DNA from 2 places in the Azospira inquinata genome. Region 1 is predicted to be linked to the other one. Evidence: predicted binding sites of a transcription regulator. Region 1 holds the regulator's gene; the other holds the start of a gene.
The links. The regulator sigma-54, encoded in region 1, starts transcription at its own class of promoters, with help from an activator protein. The targets are predictions, from matches to a motif close to TGGCACGCTTNCTGCTNA.
Positions count from the first base shown of each region.

Region 2: a site for sigma-54 is predicted at 1,556-1,573, ahead of Azoinq_RS09465 (ammonium transporter). Genes of this name have one in related genera too.

Region 1 covers NZ_CP064782.1:1,632,840-1,651,889, forward strand. The annotation lists gene Azoinq_RS07435 (pirin family protein) at 1-533, opposite strand, end outside; gene Azoinq_RS07440 (FMN-dependent NADH-azoreductase) at 704-1,300, opposite strand; gene Azoinq_RS07445 (LysR family transcriptional regulator) at 1,401-2,333, shown strand; gene Azoinq_RS07450 (hypothetical protein) at 2,942-3,241, opposite strand; gene ahpF (alkyl hydroperoxide reductase subunit F) at 4,226-5,800, opposite strand; gene ahpC (alkyl hydroperoxide reductase subunit C) at 6,024-6,587, opposite strand; gene Azoinq_RS07465 (DUF4124 domain-containing protein) at 6,787-7,296, opposite strand; gene Azoinq_RS07470 (glutathione S-transferase N-terminal domain-containing protein) at 7,457-8,071, shown strand; gene Azoinq_RS07475 (alpha/beta hydrolase) at 8,071-8,874, shown strand; gene Azoinq_RS07480 (YjfB family protein) at 9,039-9,248, opposite strand; gene Azoinq_RS07485 (hypothetical protein) at 9,417-9,635, shown strand; gene Azoinq_RS07490 (class I SAM-dependent methyltransferase) at 9,726-10,898, opposite strand; gene Azoinq_RS07495 (pteridine reductase) at 10,971-11,720, shown strand; gene ttcA (tRNA 2-thiocytidine(32) synthetase TtcA) at 11,791-12,696, shown strand; gene Azoinq_RS07505 (adenylate/guanylate cyclase domain-containing protein) at 12,824-13,720, shown strand; gene Azoinq_RS07510 (PsiF family protein) at 13,836-14,189, opposite strand; gene hprK (HPr(Ser) kinase/phosphatase) at 14,265-15,203, opposite strand; gene ptsN (PTS IIA-like nitrogen regulatory protein PtsN) at 15,172-15,657, opposite strand; gene hpf (ribosome hibernation-promoting factor, HPF/YfiA family) at 15,809-16,132, opposite strand; gene Azoinq_RS07530 (RNA polymerase factor sigma-54) at 16,149-17,651, opposite strand; gene lptB (LPS export ABC transporter ATP-binding protein) at 17,724-18,473, opposite strand; gene recX (recombination regulator RecX) at 18,486-18,926, opposite strand; gene recA (recombinase RecA) at 18,919-19,050, opposite strand, start outside.
Region 2 covers NZ_CP064782.1:2,057,268-2,060,469, forward strand. The annotation lists gene Azoinq_RS09455 (ATP-binding protein) at 1-161, opposite strand, end outside; gene mltA (murein transglycosylase A) at 208-1,419, shown strand; gene Azoinq_RS09465 (ammonium transporter) at 1,602-2,804, shown strand; gene Azoinq_RS09470 (methyl-accepting chemotaxis protein) at 3,158-3,202, shown strand, end outside.

The sequences.
Region 1 (19,050 bases):
GTGACGGCCCCGGTGACCCCCAGGCATTCCCCGGCGATCACCGTGACTTCCACCCCCGCGGCAGTAGTGCAGCGGGGCAGGGCGGCGGCGGGGAAATCCTGATACCAGGGGGGGCAGAGCTTGTCCTGGGCGGGCAGGTTGAGCCAGAGCTGGAAGCCCTCCATGACCCCTTCTTCCTGCTGGGGCAGTTCGGAGTGGATGACGCCCCGTCCGGCGGTCATCCATTGCACTCCGCCGTTTTCCAGCAGGCCGTGATGGCCGGCGCTGTCCGCGTGGGCCATGCGTCCGGCGATCATGTAGGTCACCGTTTCAAAGCCCCGGTGGGGATGGTCGGGAAAACCAGCGATGTAGTCGTCGGGCTGGTCGCTGCCAAAGGCGTCCAGCATCAAAAAAGGGTCCAGGCGGCGTTGCAGGTCCTGGCCCAGCACCCGGGTCAGTTTGACCCCGGCGCCATCGGAGGTGACCCGCCCGCGCACCAGGCGTTCCACCCGGCGAGGCTGTTGGGGTTGGGGGGCATTCACTTGAGGGGTCATGGCCATCTCCTGGATAAAAAAATCGGGCAGCCGGTTCTCGTTGGGGTTGGGAGGGGGAGGCGGCTGCCCGGGGCCGGGAATGATCCCGGCGGAGCGTTAGGGCGACGGGGGCGGGGGCTTGGCCCCTCGCCGGAAGACCGTGGTCGGCCTTCTTCCGTGGCCCGGTGGGTTTAAGCCAGGGCGGCGATTTCCTTGGCCGCGTTGGCAAAGCCCTGGGCGGCGGCGTCCGGGCCCATGTTCAGGCCTTCCGCGTAGATGAAGGTAACGTCGGTCATGCCCAGGAAGCCCAGCACGGCCTTCAGGTAAGGCACTTGGGAATCCGCCGGGGTATCCCGGTAGAGACCGCCCCGGGCCAGGGCCACATAAACTTTCTTGCCCTTGACCAAACCTTCGGCGCCGGCGGCGGTGTAGCGGAAGGTCACGTTGGCCCGGCACACGGCGTCAATCCAGGTCTTGAGCTGGACCGGAATGCCGAAGTTGTACATGGGGACCCCCAGCACCAGCACGTCCGTGGCTTGCAGCTGGGCGATCAGGGCGTCGTCTAGGGCCACCCGGGCGGCCTGTTCCGCCGTGCGTTTTTCGGCGGGGGTGAACAGGGCGCCCAGGGCGTCCTTGTCCAGCACGGGATGGGGATCGGTGGCCAGATTGCGCACGGTCACCTTGGCGTCCGGGTGGAGGGCCACCAGGCGGGCGGTCACATCGTTGGCTACCTTGGTGGAGTTGGCGCCGTCGACCCGGGCGCTGGCATTGATTTGCAGGAGATTCATGGCAATTCCTTTAGCGGTGGAAAGGGAGAAGCGATGGAGTGACTTTAATCGTCCAGAATTCTTACCGGAAGCCCATGAATCGGATAAGATTGTTCCACCTATGGATCAATTAGACCCCAACGACCTGCTTATCTTCGCCCGGGTGGTGGAAGCAGGCAGTTTCAGCAAAGGCGCGGAACGGCTGGGCCTGCCCAAATCCACCGTGTCCCGGCGCATTGCTGGGCTGGAGGAGCGCCTGGGGGAACAGCTGCTGATCCGTACCACCCGCCGCCTGCGCCTGACCGAGTTCGGGGAAAGTCTCCTGGAACACGGCCGTCAGGTGGCGGCGGAGGTGGAAGCGGTGGCGGCCTTGAGCGAATTCCGCCGGGCCCGGCCCAGTGGCCGCCTGCGGGTTTCCATGCCCAGCGACGTGGCCACCGTGCTGCTGCCGGAGATGCTGGCTGCCTTTGTCGCCCTCCACCCGGCCGTATCCCTGGAGCTGGATCTCTCCCCCCGGCGGGTGGATTTGCTCGGGGAAAACTTTGATCTGGCGGTGCGCATGGGGGATCTGCCGGATGACGGCCTGCTGGCAGCCCGGCGCTTGGCCACCTTCACCTACGGTCTTTACGCGGCTCCCGCCTATCTGGCGGAACAGGGAGACCCGGAACGGCCCGAAGCCCTCATGGACCATCAGGCCCTGCGCCTGCTGGCCCGGGACGGCAGCCCCCGGCCCTGGCACTTAAGCCGCCGGGCTGGGGACAAAACGGAAGACTGGACCGGGGTACCCCCGGGCCGGGCCATGGCCAACCAGCCCGAATTGCTGATCAAGCTGGCGGTGGCCGGGGCAGGCATCGCCGCCGTGCCCGACTGCTTCGCCGCCTTTGCCGTGCGCCGGGGGGAACTGCGCCGGGTGCTGCCCGATTGGCAACTCCCCTCCCTGGCCGCCTGGGCCGTATTCCCCGGCCGGCGCCTGATGCCCGCCAAAACCCGGGCCTTTGTGGACATGCTGTCCGCCGCACTGGGGGGCGGGGCTTCCGACACCGGGGTGAGTTAAAGGGCCTGGCGCCCCCTTCCTGGGCGAGAACCCTGGCAATACGGGGACCGATGCCAGAACTTGCTCCGGTGACGAGGGTCGATTTACCGCGACGATTCAAACCCATGGGGTATGCCCACAAGGGTGTAGGCCCTTGTGCGGGGCCAGCACCACGCCGTTGTGGATAGAATGCTGAGTTCAAGGGGTGGTAACGGCGGGGCGTGAGCCTGGCTTCTTCGGTATTAGAAGCTCGGGCTTATGCCTCTAGCGCGGGTGGTTGGGTTTCCGCTGTGTTCCGCCGCTGACCGGCGGACGTACTTTTCTTGTCTTGCCAAGAAAAGTAGCCAAAAGAAAGCGCCCCCGGTTTGTCGCCCCTACGGGGTACCCTGCGCTACTCGCTTGCGGCGGGGGCTGCGGAACTCGGCCCTACGGGCCTACAGTCCTCGCCCTTTTCCCGCCGCAAGCTCCGTTGCTCGGCGACAAACAGGGGATATTCACGGTGAACACCTAGACGCAGCTTTAAATACTGAGTTTCTGCCAGCTCACCAGCGATACGACCCGTAGAAAGTATTGGCGGACCTTTCAGTAAGGTCCGGTGCATTGCAGGGTTAGGCATCGCCGTCCCAATCTTACATTTCCTTTTTCAGCCGCATCCCTTCCGTTAGCAAATCACCATCGTCTAAGACGGTAAAGACGATGTCGCCATTCTGGCCCGTGACTTTGATGGTCTTGCCGTTCACTTCGTATGGCATTTCCATCGGAAGCGCAGTACCCCCAATCGACATGCGGGCAGTTCCATCCTTCTTAAATGTGAAACTCATCTTCTGTTCGGTGACACCGGTCATGTTGCTGGAATACGTTCCTTCTACCTTTGAGACGCCGCAGGCCACAAGGAACAGAACAACCGGAATGGCAAATAGCCTTTTCATTAAGCAGCTCCCTCTTGGTTGGAAAACCGTGTCGGTTCTAGCGATCGGCATTCGGACAATGCCTTCAGTATGTTTTCGATAAATTCTTGTCTTCTGGGATGGCCCGAAAGCAATTTGGCGCTTTCAAGGAGCCGCGTCAGGATTGAGTGTTCCAAGAAGTCAGGTTCGCTGTACCAAACAGGGTTCCGCCCCTGATTTGGGTATCCGACGTTCTGTCCATCGCCATTCCACCGCACTCCAAGGCTTCGAGGTTTGCCCTCGCGACTTCCCCAAATAGCGGAATACTTGCCGTTATCGTACAAATCGATAACCGTCTTTTTGTCCCAGATGGCTGGTCTTACGCTGTCCACGCTTGGCATTCAAATCTCCCTAATAGGCGCCGACGGGGTGTCGGTACATAGACAGGCTTAGGTACTCCGTAACCTTTTGTAACGACGCCTAACGTGAAAGAGACGCCCAATCAGATGTCTACTTCGTTTGTGTGTATACAGATTGCATGGCCGCGATACTATGGCTTTTACAAAGGTCAAGTCAAAAGGAGGCAGATATAACGACAACGCGGGCCCCATGTTAAATCCCTTCACCCCCGCCGAGCAGCGGAGGACGGGCGGGGGGAAGTCGGCGAGGACTGTTTGAGGGCCGTAGGCCCGACGTATTTGCCAACCCCGGCAGCCGCCCCGACCGGCTGAGCAGCGCAGGGGAGCCCGTAGGGCCGGGGGTGGGGACCCCGTTCTTTTGGCTACTTTTCTTGTGGGGTTACAAGAAAAGTATGCCCGCCGGTCCACGGCGGAAAACAGCCGTTCCGAGCGCGTGAGCGCAAGAGGTACGGATGAAGTAGGGACTCGAAGCTTGCAGGTAGGCTCGCTACCAAGCTTCCCAAGGGGGGTGAAAAGGGGCCAACAGCCCCCACCCCAAAACCCAACGCCCGCCCCGGTCTCCCGGCAGCGGGCGTTTCCAATACTCCAGCGTCAAAAGCTGACCGCCTCAGGCCCCGGCGCCACCGCTCCGAATCAGGTGGTCAAAGGCCCCCAGGCTGGCCTTAGCCCCTTCCCCCATGGCGATGATGATCTGCTTGTAGGGCACGGTGGTGCAGTCTCCGGCGGCGAAGATGCCGGGTAGGGAGGTCTGGCCCCGGCTATCCACCACGATTTCACCCCGGTCGCTCAGGTCCAGGGTGCCCCGGAGCCAGTCCGTGTTGGGCAGGAGGCCGATCTGGACGAAGATGCCTTCCAGGTCCAGATGATGGGCCGTGCCATCCGCCCGCTGGCGGTAATCCAGACCCGTGACCTGCTGGCCGTCCCCGGTGACGGCGGTGGTCTGGGCGCCGGTGATGACGGTGACGTTGGCTAGGCTGCGGAGCTTGGTCTGGAGCACGGCGTCGGCTCGGAGCTGGTCGCCGAATTCCAGCAGGGTCACCTGGGCGACGATGCCCGCCAGGTCGATGGCCGCTTCCACCCCGGAATTGCCGCCGCCGATCACCGCCACCCGCTTGCCCTTGAACAGGGGGCCGTCGCAGTGGGGGCAGTAGGCCACTCCCTTGGTCCGGTATTCCTGTTCCCCGGGCACATTCATTTCCCGCCAGCGGGCGCCGGTGGCCAGGATCACGGTCTTGGCCTTGAGTTCCCCGCCGCTGGCCAGACGCACCCGGGCCAGGTCGTCAGGTCCGGCGGGTTCCAGGGCCGCGGCCCGTTGCAGATTGGTCACTTCCACCCCGTAACTGAGCACGTGGTTTTCCAGGGCGGCGGCCAGCTTGGGGCCTTCCGTGGCGGGGACGGAGATGAAGTTTTCGATGGCCAGGGTGTCCAGCACCTGGCCGCCGAAGCGTTCCGCCACCACCCCGGTGCGGATGCCCTTGCGGGCGGCGTAGATGGCCGCTGCCGCTCCCGCTGGGCCGCCCCCCACCACCAGCACGTCGTAGGGCGCCGTTTCCGACAGGGCTTCCGCTTTGCGGGCGGCGGCGCCGCTGTCCAGCTTGTCCAGAATTTCTTCCAGCTCCATGCGGCCCTGGCCGAAGGGCTGGCCGTTGAGGAAGAGGGCGGGCACGCCCATGATGCGGCGCTCGGCCACCTCCGCCTGATTCAGGCCCCCTTCCACCATTTCCGCCTGGATCTGGGGATTGAGCACGGCCAGGGTGTTCAAGGCCTGAACCACGTCCGGGCAGTTGTGGCAGGTCAGGGAGACAAAGGTCTCGAAGTGGAGGGGGCCGGGAATGGCGCGAATTTGGGCGATCTGGGCCGGGGTGAGCTTGGGAGGATGGCCCCCGGTCTGGAGCAGGGCCAGGACCAGGGAGGTGAATTCATGGCCCAGGGGAATGCCGGAGAAGCGGATACGGGGGGCTTCTCCGGCCCGGGCCACGGCAAAGGAGGGGCGGCGCACGGCCACTTCCGCCGGGGTCGGGGCTTGCAGGCGCACCAGAGGGGACAGGGCCGCCAGCTCTTGCAGCAGGCCCTGCATTTCCCCGGAGGCTGGGCTCTCGTCCAGGGCCGGGATGAGGTCGATGGGCTGGGTAATTTTGCCCAGGTAGGCGGTCAATTGGGTTTTCAGGTTGGCGTCGAGCATGGCGGTCTCCTGGCCGGACGGTAGTGTCCAGCGGGGTAGGGATGGGAGTGTGGGAGGGGCAGGGGGCGGACCGCCGTGGCGGGCCGTCCTGTGCCTCCCCTCAGGGAGGGGGAAGCCGGGGCTTAAACCCCGGGCTCCCCTCGGGCACCGGACCAGCGGGGGCGGAGGAGGAAGGGGGAGCTTCGTTCCCCGCCCCGGTGCCGGCCCGGTACCGGAAGGGACCTTAGAGTTTGCCCACCAGATCCAGGGAGGGGGCCAGGGTAGCGTCCCCCGGGGTCCACTTGGCGGGGCAGACTTCACCCGGGTGGGCGGCGATGTACTGGGCGGCCTGCACCTTGCGCAGCAGTTCCTTGGCGTCCCGGCCAATACCGCCGTCGTGCTCTTCCACCACCTTGATCTTGCCTTCCGGATTGATGACGAAGGTGCCCCGTTGGGCCAGGCCTTCTTCTTCGATCATCACGGCGAAATTGCGGCTCAGCACGCCGGTGGGGTCCCCCACCATGGGGTAGGTGATTTTCTGGATGGTGTCGGAGGTGTCGTGCCAGGCCTTGTGGGTGAAGTGGGTGTCCGTGGAGACTGAGTAGATTTCCACGCCCAGCTTCTGGAATTCGGCATAGTTGTCCGCCAGGTCGCCCAGTTCCGTGGGGCAGACGAAGGTGAAGTCGGCGGGGTAGAAGAAGACCACGGACCACTTGCCCTTCAGGTCAGCGTCGCTGACGGGCACGAATTTGCCATTGTGGAAGGCGGTGGCTTGGAAAGGCTTGATCTCGGTATTGATCAGGGACATGGCGTCACTCCTAAGAATAAGGGGGGTTTCCCCGGGGGGTTAAAGTCAGGATCAACTGCATCCATGGACTGAATCTTAGGAGGAGCGGGGTAATTAATCTAATTGATTGTTTGTATTTTTATAATAGTTGATCGCTATCGGAATGGCCTAATAAACCCCGGTGGGGGACCGGGGTTGGGGGAGGGAAAAGGGCAGGGACTTAGCGCACGTCGTTCCATTCCTGCTGGGCCTGGTCCCGGGCCTTCTGGGCCGCATCCACGGCCTTTTCCAGGCTCTGCTGGCGCTCGTCGTAGGCGGGCAGCAGGCGGCTGCCTCCCGTGGCCGTGCCCTGGCGTTCTCCGGGCAGGGGGTCCTGGCCGCTGGCCTTGGCCGCCTTGGCCGCCGTCAGGGCATCTTCCGCCTGACGCAGCCGGTTGTAGGCCGCGTTGCGCTTGGCCACCGTTTCATTGAGTTGGCGCTTGGCCTGGGAGGATTCCTGATTCAGGGTCTTTTCCTCCTGACGCAGGGCGGAGCGGTTCACCGGGGCATCGTCCTGGGTCTGGATGGTGCCCAGGGATTTCATGCCCTTCTGGGGCTTGTCGCTGAAAACGATGTGGCCGTCCTTATCCACCTGTTTGTAGAGGGTGCCGGCCCCGGCGGGCAGGCTGAGGCAGGCGGTGGCCAGCAGCAGGAGGGAAAAACGGAACGAATGGGAGGAAAAGGGGGTCATGACTAAGGCTCCTGAAACACCGGACAAACTATGGGACCATCATAGCAGGGCGGCCGGGACCGGGCAGGGGCCCAGATGTCAAAGAATGTAACAGGCAGGGGCCACACTGGCCGAGCGCCCGGGCCGGACCCGGGAACCCAGCACTGACGCGGAGGCGGCGATGATCATTCTTTATACCTGGGGTACCCCCAACGGCCAGAAGGTTTCCATTATGCTGGAGGAGTGCGGCCTGGCCTACGGGGTGAAGCCCGTGGATATTACCCGGGGAGAACAGCTGAGCCCGGAATTTCTGGCCATCAACCCCAACAACAAAATCCCGGCCATTGTGGACCCGGACGGGCCGGAGGGGGAATCCCTGACCCTGTTCGAGTCCGGGGCCATTCTGCTTTATCTGGCGGACAAGACCGGCCAGTTTCTCCCGGAAACCGGGGCGGAGCGCTATCTGGCCCTGGAATGGCTGATGTTCCAGATGGGTGGGGTGGGGCCCATGTTCGGCCAGGCCCACCATTTCCTCCGTTTCGCCCCGGAGCCCGTGCCCTACGCGGTGGACCGCTACACCCAGGAAACTGCCCGTCTGTACCGGGTGCTGGACCAGCGTCTGGCCCGGGTGGAGTATCTGGCGGGGGACTATTCCATCGCCGATATGGCCACTTATCCCTGGGTTGCCCGCCATGAGTGGCACAATGCAGACTTAGACAACTATCCCAACGTCCGACGTTGGTACACCGCCATCGGCCAACGCCCGGCGGTCCAGCGCGGCATGCAGGTACCCTAATGGACACACGAAGCACAGAAACCCTAGAAGTCCTCTCCCATCTCCCCTCCCGTCCCCGGCACAGCCGTCCCCTGCTGTTCGTCCATGGCGCCTACACCGGCGCCTGGTGCTGGGAAGAACATTTCCTCCCCTATTTCGCCGACCAGGGTTACAGCGCCTACGCCCTTTCCCTGCGCGGCCACGGCACCAGCTGGGGGGCGGACAACCTGGACTGGTGGAGCATCCACGATTACGTGGAAGACGTGCGCCGGGTGGTGGCGGAACTGGATGAAACCCCGGTGCTGATCGGCCACTCCATGGGGGGCTTTGTGGTGCAGAAATACCTGGAAACGGCGGAAGCCCCCGCGGCGGTGCTGATGAACGCGGTACCGCCCCAGGGCCTGCTCAATTCCTCCCTGGTTCTGGCCGTCTCCCGGCCTAGCTTGATGCTGGACTTAAACCGTATTCTGGAAGGGGAAATGGTGGAACCGGACGCCCTGCGTCAGGCCCTTTTTGCCCAGCCCGTGAGTTCGGAAGATATGACCCGCTACTTCCAGCACATGCAGCGGGAATCCCGCCGGGCCCTGTGGGACATGACCCTCTTCAATCTGCCCCAGACTTTCCGCATGTCCCGGCCCCCCATGCTGGTTCTGGGGGCGGAAAACGATGCCCTGATCCCGGCCTCCGACGTGCGGGCCACGGGGGCGATTTACGGGGTGGGGGCGGAAATTTTCCCCGACCTGGGCCACGGCATGATGCTGGAACGGGACTGGGCCAAGGTGGCGGAGCGGGTCCGGACCTGGCTCGAGGAACAGGGTCTGTAAGCGCCGGGGCGGTGGTTCAGGGAGCTACCTGCCCTGACCCCCGGGCCCCTACCTAGGCCAATGGGGGCTTCTACCCCTGCCCAAAAAAGCCCCGTATGGACGGGGCTTTTTTGGGCAGGGGTGCCGCCGGAAAGGCGCATCCCCTTACTTGCCGCTGGCCTAGCTTAGGCCGTGGTATTCACGTTCTGACCCAGGTGGGCGGGCAGATTGGTGCTGCTAGTCGTCTGGCCGCTGTCCGGCAGACCTTGCAGCAACTGCATGGCGCTTTGTTCCTGGGAGTTCATGGCCTTCTTCAGCACGGCCACTTGCAGGCTGTTGCCGTCCTGAATGTCGGATAAGGATGAGGCCATGCTGCCGATGCCGCTGACGTCCATGGTGTCACCTCCGGAAAGTGTAGTTGGGTATTCATTTTAGTAAGGCTTTCGGGAAAAAAGTTGCCCGCGGCAAAAAATATATTTCCCTTAACCTTCCGGGCCCCTATCCGTTATTCTTACTAGGCGAAAGTAATAGTTCGCGGGTTTTTCAACGGGAAGGAGTCCATCATGATGATCATTCTGGATATGGCGTCCGGCGAGCGGGAAACCGTGGCACGGAAAGCGCCGGGGATGGGTGGGACGGCTTCCCTGGCGGCGGTGGAAGCCCTGCCCATGGCCCTGCCCCGGCTGGCTGAACATGGGGTCGAAGACGGGAATGCCCGGCAAGAGGCCCGGACCGCTGCCGCCAAAGCAATGGCCCGGCAGCGCTGGCTGCTGGCAGATTAGGCCCCGGGGGGCGTTGCCCCCGATCCGGTCGCAAAAAAAGGCGCCGCCCTCCGGGGCTGGCGCCTTTTTTAATGGCGTGGCTGGGGGGCCTTACAGGGTGTGACTCCGGTCCCCCCGGGCAAAGCCCAGAAGGGGGGTGGTCAGGCCCTTGGTGAGGGCGATGACTTTGAACAATTCCCCCATTTCCTGGGGCTGGACCAGCTTTTGTACGGCGGCGGCGCCCCGGAAATAGTCGGGCCGTTCCGGGTCCAGGGCGGCGAGCCGTTCCAGGAGACCGCAGTTGAGGAGAAACTGGCCCTGGCTGGTGTAGCCCGCCACTTCCAGCCCCGCCTGGAAACCGGCTTCCGCCACGGCGGTGAAATCCACGTGGGCGGTGATGTCCGTGAGCCCCGGGTAGGAGAAGGGCTCCCCATGGGCCTGATGTCGGTAGTGGCACATGAGGGTGCCCTGGTGGCGCTGGGGATGGTAAAACTCCCGGCGGGGAAAGCCGTAGTCCAGAAGGAGCAGGGCTCCCCGCTGGAGAATGGGGCCCCAGGCGGCAGTCCAGGCGGTGGCCGCCAGGCCGATTTCGCTGGTGTAGCCGGTGGCGGTGACTTCGGGGCTGAGGCCCGCTTCCTCTGCCAGATTTTTGGCGACCCGGGCCAGTTCTCCGGTGGCCGGGCGATCCGCCCAGGCGAAGCCGGCGGTGTGGGACCAGGTGACCCCCTGCTGGGCCACGGTTTCTCCCTGCCAGCGCACCAGTTCCACGGGCATGGCGTCCAGCACCTCGTTGCCCAGCACCAGGCCGGAGAAGGTGTCAGGCAGCCGTTCCAGCCAGCGTACCCGGTCCGCCAGATGGGGCGCGGCCTGGGCCAGGGTGGCGGCCTGGCGCTCCTTGAGGTCCGGGGAGAGTTCCAGAATCAGGTATTGGTCCGGCAGGTGGCCCTGGGTTTCCAGGGCCAGGAGCAGGTCGGCGGCCAGCCGGCCGCTGCCCGCTCCCGCCTCCAGGATCACCGGGGCGCTGGCTTCCAGAATGGGAATAATCTGGGTGGCCAGGGCCTGGGCGAAGAGGGGCGTGAGTTCGGGGGCGGTGACAAAGTCCCCGGCGGCGCCGAATTTTCGGGCGCCCGCCGTGTAATAGCCCAGACCCGGGGCGTAGAGGGCCAGCTCCATGTAGCGGGAGAAGGGCATCCAGCCGCCCTGCCGGGCGATTTCCTCCGCCAGGAAGGTGCTTAAGCGTTGGCTGTGGGCGAGGGCGGCAGCATCGGGAAGGGGTAAATCCATGGCAGGGGTGGGGCGGGAAAGGCTCGGATCATGGAGCAATCCGTTAAAATTCGCAAACTCAAGGGAAAAGCCATGGATGATCAATTGACAGACCGGGTGGTGCTGGTCACCGGCGCCGCCAAGCGGGTGGGGGCGGCTATCGCCCGGGAAGTGCACGGGGCCGGGGCGGCGGTGGTACTCCACTATCGGGCCGCGGTCCGGGAGGTGCGGGCTTTGGCGGAGGAGCTGGAAGCCCGGCGCCCCGGTTCTACCCTCTGCGTCCAGGTGGATCTGCGGGACACGGCCCGGCTGCCCACCCTGATTCAGCTGACGGTGGAGCGCTTTGGCCGGCTGGACGGTCTGGTGAATAACGCCTCCAGCTTTTTCCCCACCCCCTTGGGCACCATTGACGAGGCGGCCTGGGACGATCTGGTGGGCAGTAATTTCAAGGCTCCCCTGTTCCTTACCCAGGCGGCGGCCCCTTATCTGGCGGAGCACCGGGGGGCGGTGGTGAATATCACCGATATCCATGCCGAACGCCCCCTGCTCGGCTATCCCCTGTACTGCGCCGCCAAGGGCGGTCTGCTGGCCCTGACCCGGGCCTTGGCGGCGGAACTGGCCCCGGCGGTGCGGGTCAATGGGGTGGCTCCCGGGCCTATTCTCTGGCCTGACGGGCCCGAATTTGACCAGGATGCCCGCCAGGCCATTGTGGCGGACACCCTCCTGAAGCGGGAAGGGGCGCCGGAGGACATCGCCCGCACCGTGCTGTTTCTCTTGGCCGGGGCGGGCTATGTGACCGGCCAGGTAATCAATGTGGACGGGGGCCGTACGGCCCATCTCTAGTGTTTGAAGTGGCGTAACGCCGGGAGTCTCCCGGCATCATGGCTGCCCTGGGGGGCAGGAAGGACTTAGCGTGGAACAATCCCATACCTTGCAGCGCCTGGAAAAATGGCTGCTGCGCGAAACCGGCAAAGCCATTGCCGACTACAACATGATCGAAGACGGGGACACGGTGCTGGTCTGCGTGTCCGGTGGCAAGGATTCCCATACCCTGCTCCACCTCTTGCGCCTGCTTCAGGCCCGGGCTCCCATCAAATTCCGCCTCATTGCCATGAATCTGGACCAGAAACAGCCCGGCTTTCCGGCGGACATTCTGCCCGCCTATTTCGATAAGCTGGGGGTGGAATACCGGATCGTGGAGCAGGACACCTATTCCATCGTCAAAGAAAAAATTCCCGAGGGCAAAACCACCTGTTCCCTCTGCTCCCGCCTGCGCCGGGGCATCATCTACCGTACCGCCAAGGAACTGGGTGCGAACAAGATTGCCCTGGGCCACCACCGGGACGACATGGTCCATACCCTGTTTCTCAATCTCCTCTTCGGCGGCAAGCTCAAGGCCATGCCTCCCAAACTGGTCACCGATGACGGCGCCCACATCGTCATCCGGCCCCTGGCCTACGCTTCGGAAGCGGACATTGCCCGCTACGCCCGGGGCATGGAATTCCCCATCATCCCCTGCAACCTGTGCGGCTCCCAGGACAACCTGCAACGCCAGAAGGTGCGGGAAATGATGCTGGAGTGGGACCGGAAATATCCGGGCCGCACCGAAGCGGTGTTCCACGCCCTGCAAAACGTGGTGCCCTCCCACCTGGCCGATTCCCGTCTTTACGACTTCCAGGGCCTGCAAGCCGGCACCGTGCCCGAAGGCAGCGAGGGCGGCGACACGGTCTTCGATCCCCCCGAATTCCCCCCCCTAATCCCCGCCCGGGAGCCGACAGACGGCGACAATTTCCCCCTACCCGTGGTAGCCGCCCCCTAGTGACTTTGTTATTATGGACGGCAGGGAGTCACAATATAAGTTATTAATATGAATAATGTTTTAGTTCTTTTGGCCGGTGTTGACGGCAGTCTTGTCCGTACACCTTTTTGCGGCGCGGAGGGGTGAAATGAGTGCTGCGTCTTTAGGGGTTTTGTGTGCCGATATTCCGGGGAGTGCCCGGCTTTTTGAGCGTCTTCCCGAAGGGGAAGCGCTCTATGCCCAGGAGCGCTGCCTAAAACGGATCGAACGGGTGGTTGCGGGGTTTGCCGGTCGCTTGCTGCGTTCCTCAGGCAATGAGTTGGTGGCCAGTTTCGAGAATGGGGAAGTGGCTTGCCAAGCGGCGGTGGACATGCAGCAGCGGGTAGAGGATTTGCCACCGGTCTCCGGTGTCAAACTTTCCATCCGGGTGGGGGTTCATTGCGGTGTTTTGGCGCCCGATAGCGCAGCTCCGGCAGGGGATGGCTTTGTGGGTGCTGCCCGCTTGCTGGGCATGGCCAAAGCCGGGCAGATTTTTGTCAGCGCCGAAGCGGCCAACGCTTTACCCGCTGCCATGCGTCAGGGCACCCGGGCGACGGATCGGCAAATGTCCGAAGCTGGGGCGGGAGGTGCTATTTATGAACTACCTTGGCAGGAAGCTGGCGAGCTTACCGTTCTGCGCCAACAATTGGGGGAGGTGAAGGCCTCCACTACCCAGATGGGTAGCCCCAAACTCTGTGTCCGCCACTCCGGTAAGGCGTTTTTGCTGGATGGCAAAAATGAAGGCTTGAGTTTTGGTCGGGATGGGGCCTGCGATGTGGTGATTCAGGACAAGCGGGCTTCCCGTGCCCATGCCCGGATTCTGCGGCGTCGGGATCGTTACGTGCTGGTGGATGAAAGCACCAACGGCACCTATGTGGCCTTTGAAGGGGAACCGGAAATGTTCGTACGCCACAGCGAAGTGGTGCTGGGCAATAAGGGCCTATTGGCTTTCGGCCATTCCGCCACGGGTGGGGATGCGGAAGTGGCGGAGTTCGAGTACCTCTGAAGGGGCGCGGCTTTCTCCCTTTTCTTTTCATTTTCGCCCCTGCTCCGGTGGGGGCGGCTCCCAACAAAAAGGCCAGCGGTAACGCTGGCCTTTTTGTTGGGCTGGGACGGGGCGCTTATTTGGCGGCGGCGTCGGCCTGACATTTTTTCAGGAAGGAAGCCTTGGCGGCACCCGCCAGCTTCTTGCTGGTGGCCTGGGCGGCACAGTCGGGGGCGGCGGGTGCGGCTGCTTTTTCAGGGGCCGCAGCGGCTGCCGGAGCAGGCGCGGCCTTGCCGGAGAGGCAGGACTTCATGAATTGCTTGCGGTCGTCGCCTTTCAGTTGCTTGTCCTTGGCGTCCTTGTTGCAGTTCTTCATTTTTTCCTGCTGGGGCGTGAGCTTCTTGGCGGCGTCCGGGGCGTCGGCGGCGAAACCGGCTTGGGTAAAGACCACGGCGCCAAGGGTCAGGAGAGCGATCAGGGTTTTTTTCACGGCAAACTCCTCATGGAAGGGAAGAAGGAAGGGCAATGCCCCCATCCGGCGGATGTGGGCGGAAATATGACGGGGTTATAGGTCGTCGTCAAGAATGGCTTGCTGCTGGCGACCGATGAATTCCTGCATGTTGTCGATGCCGCGCAATTGGAGAATGGTGTTGCGTACCGCCGCTTCCAGCAGCACCGCCAGATTGCGGCCGGCGGCCACGGGAATGATGACCTTGCGGATGGGCACCCCCAGCACTTCCTGGGTCTGGGCGTCCAGGGGCAGGCGGGGGGAATCCATGCCCGCCACCGGCTTTTGCAGGTGGACGATGAGCTTGAGCTTCATTTTCCGCCGGGAGGCGGTCTCCCCGAAAATGGTGCGGATGTTCAAGAGGCCCAGGCCTCGGACCTCCAGAAAGTCCCGCAACATGCCCGGGCAGCGGCCTTCCACGGTGGAAGGGGCGATGCGGGCCAGTTCCACCACGTCGTCGGCGACCAAGCCGTGGCCCCGGGAAATGAGTTCCAGGGCCAGTTCCGACTTGCCCACCCCCGAATCCCCGGTAATCAGTACTCCCATGCCGAAAACGTCCATGAAGACGCCGTGCACCGCCACCGTGTCCGCCAGACGCCGGGACAGGTAGATGCGCAGCAGGTCGATGATGGCGGAGCAGGGTTTGGGGGTGGTGATCAGGGGAGTGCTGGTGGCTTCGCAGGTGTCCCGCACCATGGCCAGCACTTCCAGACCTTCGGCCACGATCACCGCGGGTGGTTCGGCGGCAAACATGTCCTGCATCTGGTTTTTCAGGCGCTCCGGATTGGCCTTGGTGAGCCAGGCCTGTTCGGCGAAGCCGATGACCTGGAGCCGTTCCGGGTGAATGACGTTGAGGTGGCCGACCAGATCGGCACCGTAGTTGTTGCCCCGCCGTTTCAGATCGATGAAGCGTTCGCTGCCCAGGGCTGCCACCCATTCCAGGGCGAGGCGTTCCCGATGGTCTTCAAACAGCTGCGCGATGCTGATTTTCCGCATGATTTCCCCAATCGGTGAACAGGCGGTGGGCGTCGTCCATACTGTCGCAATGGCGCAGGGCCTCCCGGAACAGCTTGTCGGAGAAGCGCTGGGCCAGCTCGGAAAGAATCTGCAGATGTTGTTCCGTGGCCTGCTCCGGTACCAGGAGCACGAACATCAGATCTACCGGCTTGCCGTCCGGGGCGTCGAAGGCCACGGGGTGGGTGAGGCGGAGAAAGGCGCCGGCGGCTTCCTTGATGCCCTTTAAGCGGCCGTGGGGAATGGCCACGCCCTGGCCCAGGCCGGTGGAGCCCAGCTTTTCCCGGGCAAACAGGCTGGCAAAAACCGTGGATTGGGCAACCCCCAGGTTATTTTCGAACAACAGGGCGGCCTGCTCGAAAGCGCGCTTTTTGCTGCTGGCTTCCAGATTCAGGACGATGTTGGCGGGGGGAAGGAGTTTGGCGATGAGGTCCATGGGGCTAGGGTACTCCCCGGAAAGACGATGGGAGAAACAAGAAACCCGGGGGGCGGGAGGGAGACCCTTCAGGTGGCCGGATCATAGCGGAAAAGGCGACGCTCGGCCACCGTAGCCGCCCCCTTGGGTGGGGCGGCGGCGGTGCTAGCGATTAGGCTTCGCCGATGTGCTTATCCATGCTGTCCCGGTTGTGGGCCAGGCCCTTTTCCTTGTGCTTGATCACTTGGCGGTCCAGCTTGTCCACCAGGGCGTCCACGGAAGCGTACAGGTCGCTGTCTTCGTTTTCCACGTAGATGTCCTTGCCCGGCACCCGGACGGTGACTTCCGCTTTTTGCTTCAGCTTTTCCACGGTGAGGATCACATTCACTTCAATGACGTTGTCGAAGTGGCGCAGCACCCGATCCAGCTTGCTGCTGACGTATTCGCGGATAGCCGGGGTAACCTCGACGTGATGGCCGGTGATGTGCAGGTTCATATTATTTACTCCTTGGTTAGATGGTCTTGCGTAGGTTAGCCGGCGGGATGTTCAACGCCTCCCGGTATTTTGCTATGGTCCGGCGGGCCACCACAATGCCCTGTTGCCCGAGAATCTCGGAAATCTGGCTGTCGGAAAGGGGCTTTTTCGCATCTTCCCCGCCAATCAACTGCTTGATCAGGGCCCGGATGGCGGTGGCGGAACAGGCGCCCCCCGCTTCCGTGGCCACGTGGCTGCCGAAGAAATACTTGAGTTCGAAAATGCCCCGGGGGGTGGCCATGTATTTCTGGGTGGTGACCCGGGAAACGGTGGATTCGTGGAGCCCCAGCACCTCGGCGATTTCCCGCAGTACCAGGGGGCGCATGGCCACTTCCCCGTGTTCGAAGAACTGGCGCTGGCGTTCCACGATGGCCTGGGAGACCCGCAGAATGGTGTCAAAGCGCTGCTGTACGTTCTTGATCAGCCAGCGGGCTTCTTGGAGCTGGCCAGCCAGGGAGGAGCCCCGGTGTTTGGAGAGAATATCCGAATACAGGCGGTTGATGCGCAGCCGGGGATAGGCGTCCGGGTTGATGCTGGCCACCCACTGGTTGCGTAGCTTGCGCACCACCACGTCGGGAATAATGTAGCGGGTATCCAGGGGGGCGTACTGGGCCCCGGGGCGGGGATTGAGGCTCTTCACCAGATGGGCGGCGGCCCGTAGCTGGTCGTCGTCACAGCCCAGGAGCTTTTTCAGCTTGGTGAAGTCCCGTCCGGCCAGGAGTTCCAGATACTGGCGCACCAGTTGCAGGGCCAGATCCCGGGTGGGTTCCGGGGGCAGGGCTTCCAGTTGCAGGGCCAGGCATTCCTGGGGAGAGCGGGCCCCCACTCCGGTGGGGTCGAAATGCTGGAGGTGGCGCAGGGCGATGAGCAGGTCGTCCAGGTCGATTTCGAGCTCCGGGGGCAGGGCGTCCGCCAGTTCTTCCAGGGGCTGGGTCAGGTAGCCGTCGTCGTCCAGGGCTTCAATGAGAAAGCGTACCAGATTCCGGTCCCGGTCACTCAGGGGGGTGAGGCCTAACTGCCAGGCCAGATGGTCTCGCAGGGAGGTGCTGGCGGCCTGGATGTCCTGGTAATCCGAATCGTCTTCTTCGTCCCGGGAGGCGGAAGGATAGCTGCCCTCCGCATACCAGCCGTCATCCTCCCCGGCGGCCAGGGCATTGCCCTCGTCGCTGGCACGGATGCCCGTTTCGGCGCTTTCCCCCGGCTCCCCGTGCTCCCGGCTATCATCCTCGCCCCGCTCCGTTTCCCGGGGCGTGGTGCCCGCCGGATCAGGGGCCGCACTGTCACTTCCTTCCCCGGCGGCAGGCCCGGAAGGACCGTCGAAATCCTCGTCCTCCCGTTCCAGGAGGGGATTTTCCGTCAGGTACTTCTCCAGCTCCTGGTTCAGTTCCAGCGTGGACAGCTGCAACAACCGGATGGATTGTTGCAGTTGGGGCGTGAGCGCCAAATGCTGGGAAAGTTTAAGTTGGAGGGTCGGTTTCATGGGCGCGTGATGGGAGAAAACATGACGATGACTTCTCCGCAGACGGGCTGCTGTTGGGGGAGAAAGGGGTGATTAGAGGCGGAAATGCTCACCCAGATAGACTTTTCTTACATTTTCATTATAAACGATCTCATCCGGCCCACCAGCGGCCAGTACCCGGCCTTCATTGATGATACAGGCCCGGTCACAGATGCCCAGGGTTTCCCGCACATTGTGGTCGGTGATGAGTACGCCGATGCCCCGTTCCTTGAGGAAACGGATGATTTTCTGAATTTCCAGCACGGCGATGGGGTCCACCCCGGCGAAGGGTTCGTCCAGCAGGATGAAGCGGGGGGAGGTGGCCAGGGCCCGGGCGATTTCCACCCGGCGCCGTTCCCCGCCGGAGAGGGCGGCGGCGGAGGTGTGGCGTAGATGGCCGATGTGGAGTTCGTCGAGCAGCTCCTCCAGCTTGCTCTGGGTCGCCTCCGGGTCCAGTTCCTGGAGTTCCAGCACCGCCTGGATGTTTTCTTCCACATTCAGTTTGCGGAACACGGAAGCTTCCTGGGGCAGGTAGGAGACCCCCATGTGGGCCCGGCGGTGGATGGGCAGGTGGGTCAGTTCCTGGTTGTCCAGCCAGATGGCGCCCCCATCGGCGGCCACCAGACCCACGATCATATAGAAACAGGTGGTTTTCCCCGCCCCGTTGGGGCCCAGTAGCCCCACCACTTCCCCACAGCAGACCTCGAAGGACACGTCCTGGACCACGGTACGGGCCTTGTAGCGCTTCTTCAGGTTGTGGGCGGAAAGAATGTGGCCTTTTTGGCTGTCTTGCGGGTCGGACATGGTGCGAACCTTTTACTCGTCATCCCAGGTGCCTTGCAGCACCCGGCGGATGGTTGGGCTGCCGAAACCCCGACCGGCCAGAAAACGGGCCTGCTTGGCCCGCTCCTGGGCATCCTGGGGCAGGCTGCCGAATTTTTTGCGCCAGACCGCCAGGGCCCGCTCGGTTTCATCCCCGGCCTGGGCCAAAGCGTTGGCAATGGTGGTGTCATCCACCCCCTGGCTGCGCAATTCCCCGGCCAGGCGGGCGTTACCGTAGCGGCCGCCGCGGACGGTGACCCGCTGTTCGGCGTAACGGTCATTGGCAAGCAGGCGGGCTTTCTCCAGCTCGTCCAGCAGCAATTCCAGTTCCTCGCCGCTTTCGGCGTGGGAAGCCAGCTTGCGTTTCAGTTCAAGACGGCTGTGTTCCCGGGAGGCGAGCAGGCGCAAGGCCCGCCCGCGCAGGCTTTCAGTCATCCCCGGGGGTAGGGGCTTCCGGGGCGGGGGCAGCTTTGGTCACCCCCACGGCGGTGCGGATCTTGGCTTCGATTTCCTGGGCCAGGGCGGGATTAGCCTTGAGGAATTCCCGCACATTGTCCTT
Region 2 (3,202 bases), 420 kb from region 1:
ACGGCCTGGAGATAGCCCCGGCCGTTACGCTTGCGCCAGCGGTAAGCCGGTGCCTTCCAGTTGATTTCGGAAGGGGGTGGGGGCAGCAGGGGTTCCAGTTGGGAAAGAAGTTTTTCGGCATGGGCCAGAAATTGGTCGAGCCGTTGTAAAGGGTCGCTCATGGGGTTGCCGGTATACTGAAAGAAAGCATCGAACCTTAGCCCAATCATGAAAAAACGCCAATTAACCTTTGCTGCCCTGATGTCTTTGTCCCTAGCCGCCTTGCTGGCGGGCTGCGCCGGTACGGGGCCCAAGGAAGTTCCCGCCGGTTGTCCCGTGTGCCCCGCCCCTACCGGGGAAAAGGAGGTCACCGCTCCTCCCGCCAAGCCGCTCCAGGCGGCCCGTTGGGAAGATATTCCGGGCTGGGGCCAGGATGATCTGTCCGCGGCCCTGCCCGCCTTTTTGTCCAGCTGCCGGGGTCTGGCTGGGCGCAAGGAATGGCCGTTATGGCGGCCTGCCTGTGACGAGGCCCGTAGCCTGAATCCCCAGGACGGGGCGGCCCTGCGGCGCTTTTTTGAAAGCCGCTTTACCCCTTATCAGGTGGTCAATCCGGACGGTAGTCGGGAGGGCCTGATTACGGGCTATTACGAGCCCCTGCTCCACGGCAGCCGCAAGGCGGAAGGGGCTTACCGCTATCCCCTGCTCAGGGTGCCCAAGGATCTGATTACCGTGGATTTGAGCGCCGTTTACCCGGAACTCAAGCATCTGCGCCTGCGGGGTCGACTCCAGGGCAACCGGGTGGTGCCCTACTGGTCCCGGGAAGAAATGGCCCGGCGCATGGACCAGTATCAGGCCCTGCTCTGGGTGGATGACCCCATTGAACTCTTTTTCCTGCAAATCCAGGGTTCGGGCCGGGTCCAGCTGCCTGACGGTAGCCTGGTGCGGGTTGGCTACGGGGACCAGAACGGACGCCCCTTCCAGCCCATTGGCCGGGTGCTGGTGGAACGGGGAGAACTGAAGCCGGATCAGGTCAGCATGCAATCCATCCAGGCCTGGACCCGGGCTAATCAGGGCCAGCCGGGTAAGGTGGCCTCGGTGTTGAATCAGGACCCCAGCTACGTATTTTTCAAGGAACTGAATCTGCCCCCTGGGGACGGCCCGGTGGGCGCCCTGGGGGTTCCCCTCACGGCAGAACGCAGTCTGGCCGTGGATCCCCGCACCGTGCCCCTGGGGGCCCCGGTGTTCCTTTCCGCCACCTATCCCAATTCCCCCCGGCCCCTGCAACGGCTAATGCTGGCCCAGGACACGGGGGGCGCCATCCGGGGACCGGTGCGGGGAGATTTTTTCTGGGGCTTCGGCAGTGGGGCGGGTAATCAGGCCGGCAAAATGAAACAGCGGGGCCAGCTCTGGGTCTTTTTGCCCCCCGGCCTGGGAGGGTGATGGCGCTTTTGGTGCGTAGGCACAACATTGAGGCAAATTGCACGACTATGGTGCGTATTTGAAGATTAAGGCCTGTTTTGGTGCGTTGATAGGAACGGCGTTTCCCTAACTCTATGATTTATCGCATATAGAGGCCGGGAACGCTGTTTGCTTAAGTGGTGCGATCTTTTTCGGGAGGCACCATGGAAGTTCTTAAGTCCGCATCGGACACCCTTTTTGTGCTGCTGGGCGCCATCATGGTGCTTGCCATGCATGCTGGCTTTGCCTTTTTGGAACTGGGCACGGTCCGGAAGAAAAACCAGGTGAATGCCCTGGTGAAAATCATGACCGACTTTGCCGTTTCCACCCTGGCCTATTTTTTCATTGGCTACGGGGTGGCCTACGGGGTGCATTTTTTCACCGCCGCCGACATTCTGGCCCAGCACAACGGCTTTGAACTGACCAAGTTCTTTTTCCTCTTAACCTTTGCCGCCGCCATCCCCGCCATCATTTCCGGGGGCATTGCGGAGCGGGCCAAATTCCATCCCCAACTGGCGGCCACCTTCGCCCTGGTGGGGGGGGTCTATCCCCTCTTTGAAGGCATTGCCTGGAATCACGCTTTTGGTATCCAGGCCTGGCTGCAAGCCACTTTCGGCGCCGAATTCCACGATTTCGCCGGTTCCGTGGTGGTCCATGCCATGGGGGGCTGGATCGCCCTGCCCGCCGTGCTCATCCTGGGCGCCCGCCGGGGCCGCTATTCCAAGGATGGGCGTATCGCCTCCCATCCCCCTTCATCCATTCCTTTCCTGGCCCTGGGCGCCTGGATTCTGGCGGTGGGCTGGTTCGGCTTCAACGTAATGAGCGCCCAGACCCTGGACAAAATTTCCGGCCTGGTGGCTTTGAACTCCCTCATGGCCATGGTGGGGGGCATCGTTACTGCCACCCTGGTGGGTAAGAATGACCCGGGCTTTGTCCATAACGGCCCTCTGGCCGGGCTGGTGGCGGTCTGCGCGGGTTCTGACCTGATGCATCCCCTAGGCGCCCTGGTGACCGGCGGGGTCGCCGGTGCACTGTTTGTGGTTATGTTCACCCTGACCCAGAACCGCTGGAAAATTGACGACGTGCTGGGGGTGTGGCCCCTCCACGGCCTGTGTGGGGCCTGGGGTGGTCTGGCTGCGGGGATTTTCGGCGCCAAGGCCCTGGGTGGCCTGGGGGGCGTGGCCTTCGGCTCCCAGCTGGTGGCTACGGGCCTGGCCATTCTCATTGCCCTGGCCGGGGGCTCCCTGGTTTACGGGGCTCTGAAGCTGGCCGTGGGTATCCGTCTCGATCCGGAGGATGAATATAACGGCGCGGACCTGGCGATCCATAAGATCAGTGCCACCCCGGAGCGGGAAAGCCTGAGCTAGTCCAAGGGGCTGCCCTACAAGCCTTGTAGGGCCCTCCATCAGCAAAGCCCGGCAGATGCCGGGCTTTGTGTTTGTAGCCGTCGGTCAGCGCCTTGGCTTTCCGCTTAAGTGGCGGGATTGCTTTTCCCTCATGTCGGCCCATGGGCTCCAGGAAAAAGCTGAAGGTTCCCCGGCTATTTCTTCAGAGGTGGCCTCGATGGCGCACTGTTATGGTGCTTATCCCTAGCCATAGGGACGGCTTATACCGCCTCCGGCATAATAAATATAAAGAAATCAATGGCTGGCACTGTAAGTGCTATAGCTAGCTCATAAATAAAGCAAATACGGAGAGCACGATGTTGAAAAGTCCGAGGATGAATTTGTCTGCCTCTGAGACGCGGTGGCTGCCCTGGCTGGGC